DNA from 2 places in the Streptomyces sp. NBC_00659 genome. Region 1 is predicted to be linked to the other one. Evidence: riboswitches for the same ligand, from Rfam matches in the RefSeq annotation. Region 1 holds a riboswitch; the other holds the start of a gene.
What was found. Region 1 has a riboswitch for cyclic di-AMP ahead of OG410_RS17905 (transglycosylase family protein). Riboswitches for the same ligand answer to the same signal wherever they lie in the genome.
Positions count from the first base shown of each region.

Region 2: it holds a riboswitch for cyclic di-AMP, as region 1 does, so the genes downstream of both, OG410_RS35450 (M23 family metallopeptidase) here and OG410_RS17905 (transglycosylase family protein) in region 1, are expected to answer to the same signal.

Region 1 is NZ_CP109031.1:4,160,315-4,167,655, forward strand. Features, by position in the region: gene eno (phosphopyruvate hydratase) at 1-1,052, opposite strand, end outside; gene OG410_RS17905 (transglycosylase family protein) at 1,426-2,124, opposite strand; cyclic di-AMP (ydaO/yuaA leader) riboswitch at 2,129-2,323, opposite strand; gene OG410_RS17910 (transglycosylase family protein) at 2,507-3,394, opposite strand; gene OG410_RS17915 (cytochrome P450 family protein) at 3,695-4,966, opposite strand; gene OG410_RS17920 (globin domain-containing protein) at 5,135-6,346, shown strand; gene OG410_RS17925 (nucleoside triphosphate pyrophosphohydrolase) at 6,462-7,341, opposite strand, start outside.
Region 2 is NZ_CP109031.1:8,111,237-8,118,577, reverse strand. Features, by position in the region: gene OG410_RS35470 (thiamine pyrophosphate-binding protein) at 1-432, shown strand, start outside; gene OG410_RS35465 (glutamate dehydrogenase) at 429-1,610, shown strand; gene OG410_RS35460 (TetR/AcrR family transcriptional regulator) at 1,755-2,375, shown strand; gene OG410_RS35455 (SGNH/GDSL hydrolase family protein) at 2,609-3,394, opposite strand; gene OG410_RS35450 (M23 family metallopeptidase) at 3,665-4,603, opposite strand; cyclic di-AMP (ydaO/yuaA leader) riboswitch at 4,608-4,770, opposite strand; gene OG410_RS35445 (tyrosine-protein phosphatase) at 5,412-6,209, shown strand; gene OG410_RS35440 (DUF6126 family protein) at 6,233-6,349, opposite strand; gene OG410_RS35435 (helix-turn-helix domain-containing protein) at 6,376-7,014, opposite strand; gene OG410_RS35430 (aspartate aminotransferase family protein) at 7,182-7,341, opposite strand, start outside.

The sequences.
Region 1 (7,341 bases):
ACGGCGTCCAGGGTCTCGGTCAGCGAGCCGATCTGGTTGACCTTGACGAGCAGGGCGTTGGCGGAGCCCTCCTCGATGCCGCGGGCCAGGCGCTCCGGGTTGGTGACGAAGAGGTCGTCGCCGACGATCTGGACCTTGTCGCCCAGCTGGTCGGTGATGATCTTCCAGCCGGCCCAGTCGTCCTCGAACAGCGGGTCCTCGATGGAGACGAGCGGGTACGCCGCGACGAGCTCGGCGTAGTACTCGGTCATCTCGGCGGCGGAGCGCTCCTTGCCCTCGAAGGTGTAGACGCCGTCCTTGTAGAACTCGGAGGCGGCGACGTCGAGGGCGAGGGCGATCTGCTCGCCGGGGGTGTAGCCGGCCTCCTTGATGGCCTCGAGGATGAGGTCGAGGGCGGCGCGGTTCGACTCCAGGTTCGGGGCGAAGCCGCCCTCGTCGCCGAGGCCGGTGGACAGGCCCTTGGTCTTCAGCACCTTCTTGAGGGTGTGGTAGACCTCGGCGCCCCAGCGCAGGGCCTCGGAGAAGGACTCCGCGCCGATCGGGGCGATCATGAACTCCTGGATGTCCACGTTGGAGTCGGCGTGCGACCCGCCGTTCAGGATGTTCATCATCGGAACGGGCAGCAGGTGCGCGTTCGGGCCGCCCAGGTAGCGGAAGAGCGGCAGGTCGGACGCTTCGGAGGCGGCGTGCGCGACGGCGAGCGAGACGCCGAGGATGGCGTTGGCGCCGAGCGAGCCCTTGTTGTCGGTGGCGTCCAGGTCGAACATGGCCTGGTCGATCAGGCGCTGCTCGGTGGCGTCGTAGCCGACGAGCTCCGGGCCGATCTGCTCGATGACGGCGAGGACGGCCTTCTCGACACCCTTGCCGTGGTAGCGGTTGGGGTCACCGTCGCGAAGCTCGATGGCCTCGAAGGCTCCGGTGGAGGCGCCGGACGGAACGGCGGCACGACCCGTGCTGCCGTCGTCGAGGCCGACCTCGACCTCGACCGTGGGGTTGCCTCGGGAGTCCAGGATTTCCCGGGCTACGACGACGTCGATGGACGGCACGAGCATCTCCTTATGGGATGTGACGCGGGTACGCAGGACTTGGCAGCCCTGCGGGATGAGCCTAACCGGCTCACGGGGATCGGCCAGCCGATCGACCACCCCTTGAGCGGAACTGAGCGTACATATTGTTCCTGAACGGAACAAAAAAAGAAATGAAAAACCCCGCTCCGGCGCGTGCGGGGGAACACGCGCCGGAGCGGGGAGCCCGTGGGGACGGGGACCCTCACCGGGCCTTTCCCAAAAAGGCCCGGTTCGGGAGGGGAGCTGTCGTCCGGCTCGGACGCGGGCCGGAATCCGGCCCGGAAGGCACCCGCGCGCCGTCCGAGAAGTGGCCGCCCTCCGCCGAAGGCGACCACACGGCACCGGCGCGCCGCGGTACTCAGCGCAGGTGCAGCTGCTGGCCCGGGTAGATGAAGTCGGCGTCGGCGACGATGCCCTTGTTCAGCTTGAACAGCTTCTGCCAGCCGCCCTTGACGTGCTTCTTCTCGGCGATCGAGCTGAGGGTGTCACCCTTGACGACCTTGTACTCACCGTCGCCCTTCTTGACCTTCTTGCCGGTCGGGGTGGTGACGGTCTTCTGGACGGCGGGGCGCTCCGCGGAACGGGAGGCGGGCTGCTCCGTCGTACGGGTGGCCGGGGCGCTCTGCGAGTCGCTCGACGAGGTGGAGGCGGACGGGGCCGCCGGGGCCGAGCCGCCGCCGTAGGGGGTGCTCGACAGGCCGACGCCGCAGGTCGGCCAGGCACCCTTGCCCTGTCCGGCGAGAACCTTCTCGCCGATGGCGATCTGCTGCGACTTCGAGGCCTGGTCGGCGGTGGAGGCGTAGGCGGTGCCGCCGTACGCGGCCCAGGTGGAGGACGAGAACTGGAGTCCGCCGTAGTAGCCGTTGCCGGTGTTGATCGACCAGTTGCCGCCGGCCTCGCACTGGGCGACGGCGTCCCACTCGGAGGTGGTGGCGGCGGAGGCGCTGCCGGCCGCCATCAGCGGGGCGGCGATGGCGACACCGGTGACACCGGCGAGCGTGGCGACGCGGGTGGCCTTGTTCGGGCGGCGGTGCTTGCCCTTGCTGGAGAACAGCATGGAGAGATCCCCTCACCGACGCCTGCGAGGTGAGCTGTCGGGTTCGGGCCGGTTGAGTTGCCCGGCCGCGCTGCCTTCGGCCCTGTCTCCAGGACGTCCGGCGCGCGGCTTCACCCCAAGCCGTTCCCGGGTGTCTCTCAACTCCCGGTCCCGGCACTTACCTTGGGTCCCCCGCTCCTGCCTACGGCGCATGACGCGACGACTGTTCCCGTACGGCCGCTGGCAGGATTCGGCGTTGCGACCGTCGGGGCCCGCTGTGGCGAGCAGTCACGACCGTAAGCAGTCGATCGGCGGAAATTCAAAGACGATCAGGGCTTCTGAGACCCATGTCTCACTTGCATCAAATGGGACATTCCCCAGCTAACCAGGACGCGAACTCCCGCTACTTTTGCGCCGTTTCGGCAGTGTCCGCGATGCTCTGACCAGGTGCGACGAGGCCGGGAGCGCTGTCGGTCGCCACCGCGTCGGCGGTGGGCAGGTCGACCCATCCGCCACCGAGGCCCAGCTCGTCGGAAACCTTCCAGAGGTTGTCGATGACGTCCGCGACGTACGCGGTGTCGCTCGAGGCGCTCGCGGCATGCCGCCCGGTGGTGCTGTCGGCGCCGCCGCCGGTCGCGCTCTCCTCGGCATCCCCGCCGCGGTGCCGCCCGGTGCTGGTGCTCGGGGCGTCGGAGGGGCTCGAAGAAGCCTCCTTCTTCCCGGACTTGGCCGATTTGTCACCCTTGCCGGTCGCCGCATCCGAGCTGTCGGAGCTCTGCGAGGCGCTGGGCTCCGCAGTACTGCCGGCGGCATCCGAGGAGTCACCCGAATCGGACGAAGCGGAAGAATTGTCCGAAGGTGACGTACTGGGTGACGTCGCCAGGCCGGACGAAACGTACGAACCGGACTCGTCCTCGTCGTTCGAGGCATCGCCGGCCACGCCCGTGTCGACGCTGACGCCGGCCGCGCCCTTGCTGAGACCCGAGAGCGGCCCGCAGGTCGGCCAGGCCGCGAGGCCCTTGTCGGCGAGCACCTTCTCGGCGACGGCTATCTGCTGCGAGCGGCTGGCCTGGTCGGCCCTCGGGGCGTAGTCGAGGCCGCCGTGCGCCTCCCAGTTCTCCTGGTCGAGCTGAAGGCCGCCGTAGTACCCGTTGCTCTGGTCGGCGCTCCACGCGCCACCGCTCTCACACTGCGCCACCCGGTCCCAGGTGTTCCCGTCGGCCGCGCTCGCGCTCGCCGCGGCGAGCAGCGGGATGACGATCGCCGATCCGGTCACCCCTGCGGCGACCATGAGTGCCGGGGCCTGACGAGGGCGACGGTGACGGCCGTTCCCGGAGAGCATACGAAAGCCTTTCGAGTGACAGCAGGGAGTACCGCGGCCCCCTGTGAACCAAGAAGCGCAGGCGCCGCGTTGATGGGTGAAGGTAGTCGCACTCGAACGCTGGTTACAAGTCGATGCAGTACAGATCACGCGAAGATCACAGATTTGATGGAGCATCATGTTCCGCTAGCCGCAGGGGTGCTCTTTCCGGTATGCGGAAGAACCCCTTCGGCGGGGATGCCGAAGGGTCACCGATGGGCCGGTCCAGGCCTATTTGACCGGGGTGAACTCCACAGGAAGCGTGCGCAATCCACGCATAATGAGACCTCCACGCCAGCGCAAATCGGCCGATTCTCCGGCGAGTTGGATGTCGGGCAGGCGGCCGAGGAGCGTACCGAGCGCGATCTGCCCCTCCAGCCGGGCGAGCGGCGCGCCCAGGCAGTAGTGGATGCCGTGGCCGTAGCCCAAGTGCTGAAGGTCACGTCGCGCGAGATCGAGCGTGTCCGGCTGTTCGAAACGTTCGGGGTCGCGGTCCGCGGCCGCGAGCACCACGAGCACGGGGTCGCCGGCCGCGATGTCCTGCCCGCCGATCCGCACGGCCTCGGTCGCGAACCGCCAGGTGGCCAGTTCCACGGGCCCGTCGTAGCGCAGGAGTTCCTCGACACCCGTCTCGAGCAGCCCGCTCTCCCCGGCCGCGAGGGAGGCCTGGAGACGCGCCCGCTGCCCGGGGTGGGTGAGCAGGGCGTGCATCCCGTTCCCGATGAGATTGACCGTGGTCTCGAAGCCGGCGAAGAGCAGGATGAAGGCCATGGCGGCGGCCTCGTTCTCGGTGAGGTGCTCGCCGTGGTCGGAGGCGCGGATGAGCCCGGAGATGAGGTCCTCGCCCGGTGCGGGCTCCGCGGTCAGCGCCTCGCGCTTGCGGTGGATGAGCTCGGCGAGATACCCGCGCATCTTCTTCACGGACCGGGCGACCCCGCCTCTGGGCCCGCCGCCGTGCCGGATCATCATGCCCGCCCAGTCACGGAAGTCGTCCTGGTCCTCGCGCGGGACGCCGAGCAGGTCGCAGATGGCGTAGATGGGGAGCGGGAAGGCGAACTCGTGGATGAGGTCCGCGGAACCCCTGGCCGCGAACCCGGCGATGAGCTGGTCCGTCAGCTCCTGCACCCGTGGGGCGAATTCGGCCACGCGCCGCGGCGTGAACGCCTTGCTGACGAGCCGCCGCAGCCGGGTGTGGTCCGGCGGGTCGATGTTCAGCAGATGCGTCATGAGCTCGGCCTTGCGCTCCCCGGGAATCCCGGTCCGGCCCTTCGCGTGCGCGGGCTCGTCGTGATGCGCGGGATTCTTGGACAGCCGCTGGTCGGCGAGGGTCTGCTTGGCGTCGGCGTACCGCGTGACGAGCCAGGCCTCCACCCCGCTGGGCAGCCGCGTGCGGTGCACGGGCGCGTTCTCCCTGAGCCAGGCGTACGCCGGGTAGGGGTCGGTGGCGAACTCCCAGGTGAAGAGTTCGGGGGCGGCGCTGGCGGAGGCTTCGTACTCGGTCACTCCTCGACCGTATCCGCAGGGGGCGTCGTCCCCCCGGCCGCCCGGCGATCGGGCGCCACCCCTCGCGCGCGGCGGCGGCCTGAGCGTCTCCCGCCCGGTTCGCCCCGGACCGTCCGGACATGGCCGGCTGTTTGACCTCGCCGCCCGGCGCGTTCCTACTTTCCTGCCGTGGACCCCGAAATACTCAGATCCAGCTTCGCGGTCGTGGAACGACGGGCCGAGTTCGCGGTCAAGTACTTCTACTCGCACCTCTTCCGCCACAACCCGGAGCTCCGCGCGCTGTTCCCGGCGGATCTCGCCCGGGACATGGAACGGCAGCGGGACCGGCTCTTCGCGGCGCTCACCTTCGTCATGGACAGGCTGGAGGATCCGGACCTGCCCCGTTACTTACGGAGTCTGGGCCGCGACCACCGCAAGTACCTGACCCGGCCCGGGCACTACGCGGCCGTGGGGGAGAGTCTGATCGCCGCGTTCGCGGTCGTCGCGGGCTCGGCCTGGAGCGCCGAGACCGAGAAGGCGTGGACCGCCGCGTACGGGGTGATCGCCCGGTGCATGCTGGAGGGCGCCGGGGAGGCCCGGCACCATGGCGAGCCGCTCTGGTGGGACGCCGAGGTCGTCTCCCGCACCCGGCACGGCGACGGCCTCGCCGTCCTCACCCTGCTGCCACGGCAACGGCTCACCTATTCCCCCGGTCAGTACGTCAGTGTCTGCGTGCCCCATCTGCCTCGTGTCTGGCGGCCCTACTCCCTCGCCAACGCGCCGCGCGCCGACCGCACCGTCGACCTGCACGTCAGCCGCGTCGAGGGCGGCATGCTCTCCACCGCCCTCGTCCGGCGGACCCGGGTGGGCGACGTACTGCGGCTGGGCCCGCCCGGCGGCGGCCTCACCCTGCGGACGCCCGCCGACCGGCCCCTCACCCTCATCGCGGCCGGCACGGGCTGGGCACCGGTGAAGGCCCTGCTGGAACAGCTCGACCCCGCCCACGAGGCCCGTCTGTTCCTCGTGGCCCGCGACATCGCGCACCTCTACGACCGGCCAGCCGTCGAACGCCTGCGGGCCGCGCTCCCCCGGCTCGCCGTCACCTACATCACCCCCGCGCCCGGCCGCCCCAAGGTCCAGGCGACCGAACGGCTGCTCACCGCGCTGGGCAACCGGGCCGGCTGGACCCGGCACGACGTCTATGTCGCCGGTCCGCCCGATCTCGTCGAAGAGACCGGCGACGCGCTCTCCGCTCTCGGAGCACCGGCCGACCGGGTCTTCCACGACCCGCTGCCGCCGACCGGGGAGAGCCGTCCCCGCCCGGTGGGCGCGGCCCAGTGGCTTCTCGACCGCCCCCCTCCGGCCTGGCACAACCCGGCGGGCCGCACCCCCGGACCGTGACCGGGAAAGAGGGACCTCACCCCGGACCGTGACCCGGAACGACCGACCTCACCCCGCGCCTCCCCCGGACCGACGGGCCTCACCCCGGGCCTCCCCCGGACCGACCGGGGCCCGGTCAGCCCGCCCCTCCCTTTTCCTCCGCCCCGAGGATCGCGTCCCGGTACGTCCGCGCCGCCGCCCGCAGCGCCGCCTCGGGGTCGACGCCCTCGGCCTCGGCACGGACGGCCATCGCCAGCAGTTCGTATCCCACGCCCTCGCCCGCGGGCAGCGGAACGTCGAGTCCCGCCGTACGCGCCCGGGACGACAGCTTGGCCGACAGGGCCAGACCCGGCTGGCCGAGCGGGACACCCTCGGTGACGGAGGTGCGCCGCTTCTCCTCGGCCTTGGTGCGCAGCCAGTGCTCCTTGACCTCCTCGGGCGTCGTGGCCGTCTCGTCGCCGAAGACATGCGGGTGCCGGTGGATCAGCTTGGCGACGATCCCGCCGGCCACGTCGTCGATCGAGAACGGAGCCTCCATGTCGTCCTCGGCGATCCGGGAGTGGAACACGACCTGGAGCAGGACGTCGCCGAGCTCCTCCCTCAGCTCGTCCCGGTCGCCCTCCTCGATGGCCTCGACGAGCTCGTACGACTCCTCCAGGCCGTACTTCGCCAGGCCCTCGTGCGTCTGCCGGGACGACCAGGGGCACTCGGCGCGGATGCGGTCCATCACCTGGACGAGGTCGAGCAGACGCGCGCCCGGCAGGTCGTACGAGGCGGGCAGCAGTTCCAGGTCCGGCATCCGTATGCGGCCGGAGCCCGCCAGGCGGGCCAGACCGTCGGTGAGCCGGGGTTCGCCCTCGCCGGTGGCGACGACGACCACCGAGCGGCCGCTGGCACACGCGTCGACCAGCTCCTGCGCGGTCGGTGACTCCTCGTCGACCCCGATGCCCGCCTCGCGCAGATACGGGACCTGCGGGTGCGCGCCGTCCGAGCACAGCACCCGGTCCGCGCCGTGC
Region 2 (7,341 bases), 4.0 Mb from region 1:
CTCCCCCACCTCCCGCTCGGCCCCGCGGGCCGCTATCTTCACCCGACCGGCTACGGCACGCTCGGCTACGCTCTGCCCGCGGCGATCGGAGCCAAGACGGCGTGCCCCGGCCGCGAGGTCGTGGCACTCAGCGGGGACGGCGGCCTCCAGTTCACCGTGCAGGAACTGGCGACCGCGGTGCAGCTCCGTCTCCCGCTGCCCGTCGTGGTGTTCGACAACGGCGGCTACGGGGAGATCCGCGACGAGATGGCCGCCCGGGGCGACACGCCCACGGCCGTCGACCTCGCTCCGGTCGACCTGCCCGCCCTGGCCCGCGCCTACGGAGGGCAGGGCACGCACGCGTACGGCCCGGACGAGCTGAGCACCGCGCTCGCCGAGGCCCTGCGCACCCCCGGCCCCACCCTGATCGCCGTCCCCGAGGAGACCCCATGACCGCCGCCCCCCTGATGACGCTCACCTGGACGGACCATGTCACCGGCCGTCAGGGGTTCCTCGTCGTCGACCGGCTCGTGCGGGGCGTCTCCAGCGGCGGTCTGCGGATGCGGCCCGGCTGCACGCTGGAGGAGGTCACCGGGCTCGCCCGCGGCATGACCATGAAAGAGGCCCTGCACTACAACCCCGAGGGCCGGTACATCCCGCTGGGCGGCGCCAAGGGCGGGATCGACTGCGATCCCCAGGACCCGGCGGCGTACGGCCTGCTGGTGCGCTATCTGCGCGGCATGCGTCCCTACATCGAGGCCTTCTGGACCACCGGTGAGGATCTCGGGCTCACCCAGGACCTGGTCGACCGGGCCGCCGCGGAGGCCGGCCTCGTCTCGTCCATCCAGGCCGTGTACCCGCTGCTCGACGACGAGACGGCGGCCCGGAAGCGGCTCGCGGACGCCTTCGCGGTCGAGGTGGACGGCATCGGCCTCGACGAACTGGTCGGCGGCTGCGGTGTCGCCGAGTCGGTGCTCGCCGCGCTGGACCGGGCCGGGACACCGTACGCGGGCACACGGGTCGCCGTGCAGGGGCTCGGCACCATGGGCGGGGCCACCGCGCGCTTCCTCGCTCGCGCGGGACTCAGGATCGTGGCCGTCGCCGACATCAAGGGAACCGTCGCGAACCCGGACGGCCTCGACGTCGAGGCACTGCTCGCGGGACGGGACGCGTACGGAACGGTCGACCGCGCGGTCCTGCGCCCGGCCGACCGCGAACTCCCCGGTGACGCCTGGCTGTCCGCCGATGTCGAGGTCCTGGTGCCCGCCGCGGTCTCGTACGCGATCGACATGACGAACCAGCGGAGGATCAAGGCCCGCTGGATCGTCGAGGCGGCCAACATGCCCGTCCTGGAGGACGCGGAGCGGTCGCTCGCCGCGCGCGGAATCACCGTCCTGCCCGACGTCGTGGTCAACTCCGGTACGAACGCCTGGTGGTGGTGGACCCTGTTCGGCGACATCGGCGCCGACGCGGACGAGGCGTTCGCCCACACACGGCGCTCCATGCGCGCCCTGATCGACCGGACGCTCGCGCGCGCGGAGGCCGACGGCACGACCCCGCGGCTCGCCGCCCACGCCATCGTCACCGACCGGCTGCCGGTCATCGCGGAGCGGTTCGGCTGGTACCGCTGAGGATCGCGGCGCCGGGCCGGGGGCGGCGACTCCCTGCCGGGAGGAGAGTTCGTCGACCGACGCCGGGCGGGCCGGCCGGAGCCGGCCCGGGCGGCCCCCGCTCCTGTCGGGGCTTCCGCCGAAAGTGCTGTGTAGGGTTGCCGCGTGGCGAGAGTCCGGTTGAGCGTGGCGGAGCGGCGTGAGGAGTTGCTGCGGGCCGCCGTGGAACAGATCGAGGCGCGAGGCGTCGCGGCGGTACGGATCGCCGACGTGGCCTCGGCCCTCGGCGTGAGCAACGCGCTGGTGCTGTACCACTTCTCGACGAAGGAGAAGCTGGTCGCCGCCGCGTTCACCTACGCCGCCGAGGACGACCTCGCCCATCTGCGCAAGCTGCTCGGCCGCCGTACGACGGCGCTGCGACGCCTTCGGGCCGCCGTGCGCTGGTACGCCCCGACGGGGCAGGCCAAGGGCTGGCGCCTGTGGATCGAGGGCTGGGCGGTCTCCCTGCGGGAGCCCGCGCTGCGCGAGGTCACCCGTGATCTCGACCGGCAGTGGAAGGCCGCGATGACCGAGGTGATCGCGGAGGGCGTGGCCGCCGGCGAGTTCCGCTGCCCGGACCCCACGAGCGCGGCCCTCAGGCTCACGGCGCTGCTGGACGGACTGGCGGTCCAGATGACGGCGTACTCCGGAGCGGTGTCACGGGCGCGGACCCAGGAATGGGCGGACGAGGCACTCGCCCGCGAACTGGGCCTGGAGCGCGAGGCGTTGATGGCGGCGGTGCGCTAGCGGGCACGGCGCCGGTCCCGGTCCCGTACTGACCCCGTACCGCGCCTCGTCCGCTCCCCGTCGTGGACCGCCGTGCGGGCGGTCGTCCCGGATTCCGCCGGGAGCGACCGGTACTCCTGATCCGTACCCGGCCCGGGGCGCCGCAGCCGACGGGACCGGGCCCGGCCGGTCGGCCGCCCGGGTACCGGTCCCGACCGGCCGGGCCGGCCTTGCCGGCCGGGCCGGTGCAGGTCTCAGGCGACCGACTCGATGCGCATCTTGATGTCGTCCGGGGAGAGGGCGCCCTTGGCCGCGACGTGATCGCCCGAGGACTCCCCGCGCAGCCGCCGTCCGATCCACGGAACGAGGTACTCGCGCGCCCACTGGATGTTGTCGCGGCGCATCTCCAGCGTGCCGCGCGGCGGGAGGGGCGGCCAGGGCTGGTCCGGGTCGGCCGGCACCTCCAGGCCGAGTACCTGTCCGGCACGGAGCGCCACCCGGGTGTGCCCCTCGGGCGAGAGGTGCAGCCGGTCGCCGTCCCAGGCCCGGCGGTCCTGGATCGTCTTCAGGGACCAGAGGTCGAGGACGGGACAGCCGTAGCGGTCCGCGATGGCACGCACATGTCCGTTGTAGGTGGCGATCTTGCCGCGCAGGTGCTTGAGCACGGGGACGCCACGCGTGTCGAAGCCGGTGGTCACCATGACGGCGCCGACGGCGGAGGTGAGGTCGACGATCGCGCGCTCGAAGCGCTCCGCGACCTCGTCGGGGTCGGTGCCGGGGCGGATGATGTCGTTGCCGCCGGCGCAGAACGAGACCAGGTCCGGGCCGAGTTCCTTGGCCCTCTGGAGCTGGGACTCGACGATCTGGTCGAGCAGTTTGCCGCGCACGGCGAGGTTGGTGTAGTCGAAATCGCCTTCGGGCCTGCGGTCCGCGAGAAGTACCGCAAACCGGTCCGCCCAGCCGACGAACGCTCCGTCGGGCCCAGGGTCGCCGACGCCCTCGGTGAAGCTGTCCCCCACCGCCACGTACGACCCGATCACTGATCTGTTGTCACTCTTCGAATCGTCTGCCACATGGAGCATGATTCACCTTTTGATGTGAGCTACGCGACCGTAGGGAAGGGTTGACGGCCGGTGAGATAAGCCACTCGCCAAGCATTGGTCAACTCTGGAATAAGGCTCGCGTCAAGGACGTTGAGGCAGCGATCGCCCAGAGGCCGTCGCCGCGGGCACACCGAAGGCCGGACCCAGGGGATCATGGGGTCCGGCCTTCGGAGATCTTCCTGCCGTCAGGAGCAGGAGGCGGGGGGGTCAGCCCACGGCGACACCGTGCGAGCGCAGGTACGCGACCGGGTCGATGTCGGAGCCGTAGTCCGGCGTGGTGCGGATCTCGAAGTGCAGGTGCGGTCCGGTCACGTTGCCCGTGGCGCCGGAGAGACCTATCTGCTGCCCCTCGGTGACGGTCTGCCCCGCCGAGACGGACAGCGACGACATGTGGGCGTACTGGGAGTACTTGCCGTCGGCGTGCTGGATGACGACCTGGTTGCCGTAGGCGCCGCCCCAGCCCGCGGAGACGACCGTGCCCGCGGCGATGGACTTGAGCGTGGTGCCGGTCGGGATCACGAAGTCCACGCCCGTGTGGTAGCCGCTGGACCACATGCTGCCCGCCACCTTGTAACCGGTGCCGACGGAGCTGCTCGCGACCGGCAGGGTGTAGCCGGACGAGGTGCCGGAAGAGGTGCCGGTGGAAGGGGCGTCGGTGGAAGGGGCGTCGGTGGAAGCGGTGCCTGAGGGGGCCGGGTCGGCGGCCGGGGTCGCCTGGCCGGACTTCGCCGAGGTGGTCGTCCGGGTGGCCGAGTGCGTGGCCGAGTGGGCGGCGGCCTTCTTGCCGAGCGACAGCTTCAGACCGGGGTGGATCAGCGACGGGTCGCCGCCGATGGAGGAGCGGTTGTCGGCGTAGATCTTCTTCCAGCCGCCGCTGACGTTCTGCTCGTCGGCGATCTTCGAGAGGTAGTCGCCGGACCTCACCGCGTACGTCTTCGTCCCGGCGGCCTTGGCGGCCTTCTTCGCGGGAGCGGCGGTCGCGGCCTTCTCGACCTGGTGCGCGACGGCGGTGGCCGGGGTCGCGGCGTGGGCGCCGGTGGCTCCCATCAGGGGCAGCGCGAGTGCGGCGCCACCGGTTCCGGCCACGGCGATCGAGCGGGTGAAACGCAAGGACTTGGGACGGCGGTGCTTACCCTTCGCGGGCATGACGAATTCCTCTCCGGCGCCTGCGGGGTGAGCTGTCGGGTGCGGGCTGGAGATGCCCGGCCACGCTGCTGCGCGGCTGTACCCCTAGCCTGTTCCGGAAAAAGAACCGGTCCAGGCGCGGAACCTGTGGGTCCCCCGCTCCTGCCGTGTACGGGTGAGTGTGCGGATTCCGGGCGGCGGCAGGATTGGGCGTCCGTCCGGATTGAGGCAGAACGTAAGCGACATGAGAGCGCGTCGACAACTATGTGCGGTTTCTGTGCGCTCGCCTTTCTTGATCCATGCGGAAACCGCCGTCACCCTCCGTGGAGTGACGATCTTCCCGACTTCTCAACCCACCTGAAAATCCGGGCGGGTTGAGAAATGAGGACGGCAACGCATCGTCACGAATATGACGCTCCTCACGCGACTCACCCCAGGGCGCCCTATTCCAGGGCCAGTTGCCATGAAGGTGCCTATTCGGACAGAACAGACAGAAGCTGCACGGGCGGATATCCAGCCCATTCGACCCTCTGGTCGGAATGGAGCACAAAACAACACTTCTAAATGCCTCGTTTCGCCTCAATTGCCCCATGGGGCCGATGCGGCCGGAGGCGCGCGGTTGATCCAGTACAGGATTCGAACACTCATTCGACATCAGATGCCGCAATGCGCCGCTTCCAGGGCGTTCCGCCCGGAAGGCTTCGGCTGTGGACAACTCATTGCCCGAGGAACCCATGTCGTATCGTCGAGAGCGCGAGCCGGTACAACTGCCGACGAGCGGCGCCGAGTCCAGCACGGCGACGCCGGCGGCCGAATGGGAGGAGCCCCCGTGACGCAGCAGGTCCCGTCGACCGAGCCCGAACTCGGCGGAGTGCGCAACTTCCGCGACGTGGGCGGACTGCCCACCGCGGACGGCCGGCGAGTGCGTTATGGGCACCTGTTCCGCAGCGGCCACCTCGCCCACGCCACGGAGGAGGACGCCGCGTTCCTCGCCTCTCTGGGGCTCCACACGGTCTTCGACTTCCGTAATGCCGCGGACCAGAAACTGGAGGGCCCGGACGTCGAACTTCCGGGCGTGCGGAACGTGAACCTCCCGCTGAGCGACCCGGCGGACGGCAGCGAGTTCTGGAAGATGGTCCGCGACGGCGATCTCGACCAGCTGCGCGCGATCCTCGGCGACGGCAAGGCCGAGAACCGGATGATCAACTCCTACCGCACGATCATCAAGGAGCGCACGGCCGAGCACTCCCGGGTACTGCACGCCCTGGCCGACGACAGCGTGCCCGCGCTGATGCACTGCGCGGCGGGCAAGGACCGCGCCGGGTTGTCCATCGCGATCACCCTGCTCGCCCTCGGCGTCGAGCGCGAGGCGATCGTGGCCGACTACCTGGAGTCGAACGCCGCGCACCGCCGTTACAAGGTGCACCGCAACAACTCCTCGGCCGGCGCGTACTCCCCCGAGGTGATGGAACTGCTCAGCCCGCTGTTCGACGCGCGGCCCGTGTACCTGACAGCCGCCTTCGAGACGATCGAGGAGACCTGGGGCAGCGTCGAGGTCTATCTGGAGCAGGGGCTGGGACTGACGCCGGAGCTGCGGGAGCGCCTGCGCGGGCGGCTCCTGGACTGAGCCGCCCGCCGGGACCGGGCTCTCTACTGGTTCTGCGCGCCCAGCGTGAAGAGCAGATAGATGAAGGCCGCGAACAGGTGGCCGACGGCGACGTAGATGATCAGCCGCACCCACAGGGCGCGCGGGAACCTGTCCTCCATGGAGCGGCGGCGTTCTGTGGGTTCGGTCATGACGTCTCTCCCGAGGTGGGGTGGCCCGTCGCCGGGCCGAGGCACAGCGCGGCGACGGGGCTCTGCAGCAGGGTGTGTACGAAGAGGAGCTCGGCTCCGTCGCGTTCGGCGGCGGCGATGCGGTGCGGGGTCAGCGAGTCGAAGTGGGCGCTGTCTCCCGGAGCGAGGACGTGCGCGGTGTCCCCGAGGCGCAGACTGAGCCGCCCCCGGAGGACGTACAGCCACTCCTCGCCCGGGTGGACGCGCACGATGTCGCCCTGCGAACCGTAGGGGACGTGCACGCGCAGTGCCTGCATGCCGCGGCCCGCGGAGCCCGCCTGCCAGTAGGTCCAGCCCCCGGCCGGGGCCGGTTCCATGGCGGCGGCCCGTACGATCGCGTCACGGTCGGGGACCGCCTCGCCGAGCAGCTCCGAGACCGTCGTACCGTAGACACGGGCCAGCGTGAGCAGCATCGGCAGCGAGGGCTGGCGCTGTCCGGTCTCCAGCCGGGAGAGATGGGCGGGCGAGAGTCCGGCCGCGCGGGCGGCTGCCTCCAGCGTGAGGGAGGCGCTGCGGCGCAGGGCGCGGAGCCGCGGCGCCACGGCGTGCAGCTCGGCGGACGGCTCGTCGGCCGCCCCTGTGTCGGCAGGGCTCATAGGACCATTGAGCCAAACAATTACCTCTGGGGCAATTTTCTTGCCCCAGAGGCAAAGAACCTCGCCGGACACGGTCCAACGCACCCACGCGGCTTCGCCGACCGCACCGGGCCGCCTCGCCGATCACACCCGCGAGGCCTCGCGGCGGCCGCCGGTCCGGCCGGGTCTCAGCGGTTCGCCACCGCCTGCTTCACCAGCGTCTTCCCGAAGTCCCACATCAGCCCGCCGCCGTTGTGCGCGTCCTCCATCACCGCGGTGAAGGCCTCCACGAACCGGTCGACGTCCCGCTCGTCGATGACCAGCGGCGGGATCAGCTTGATCACCTCC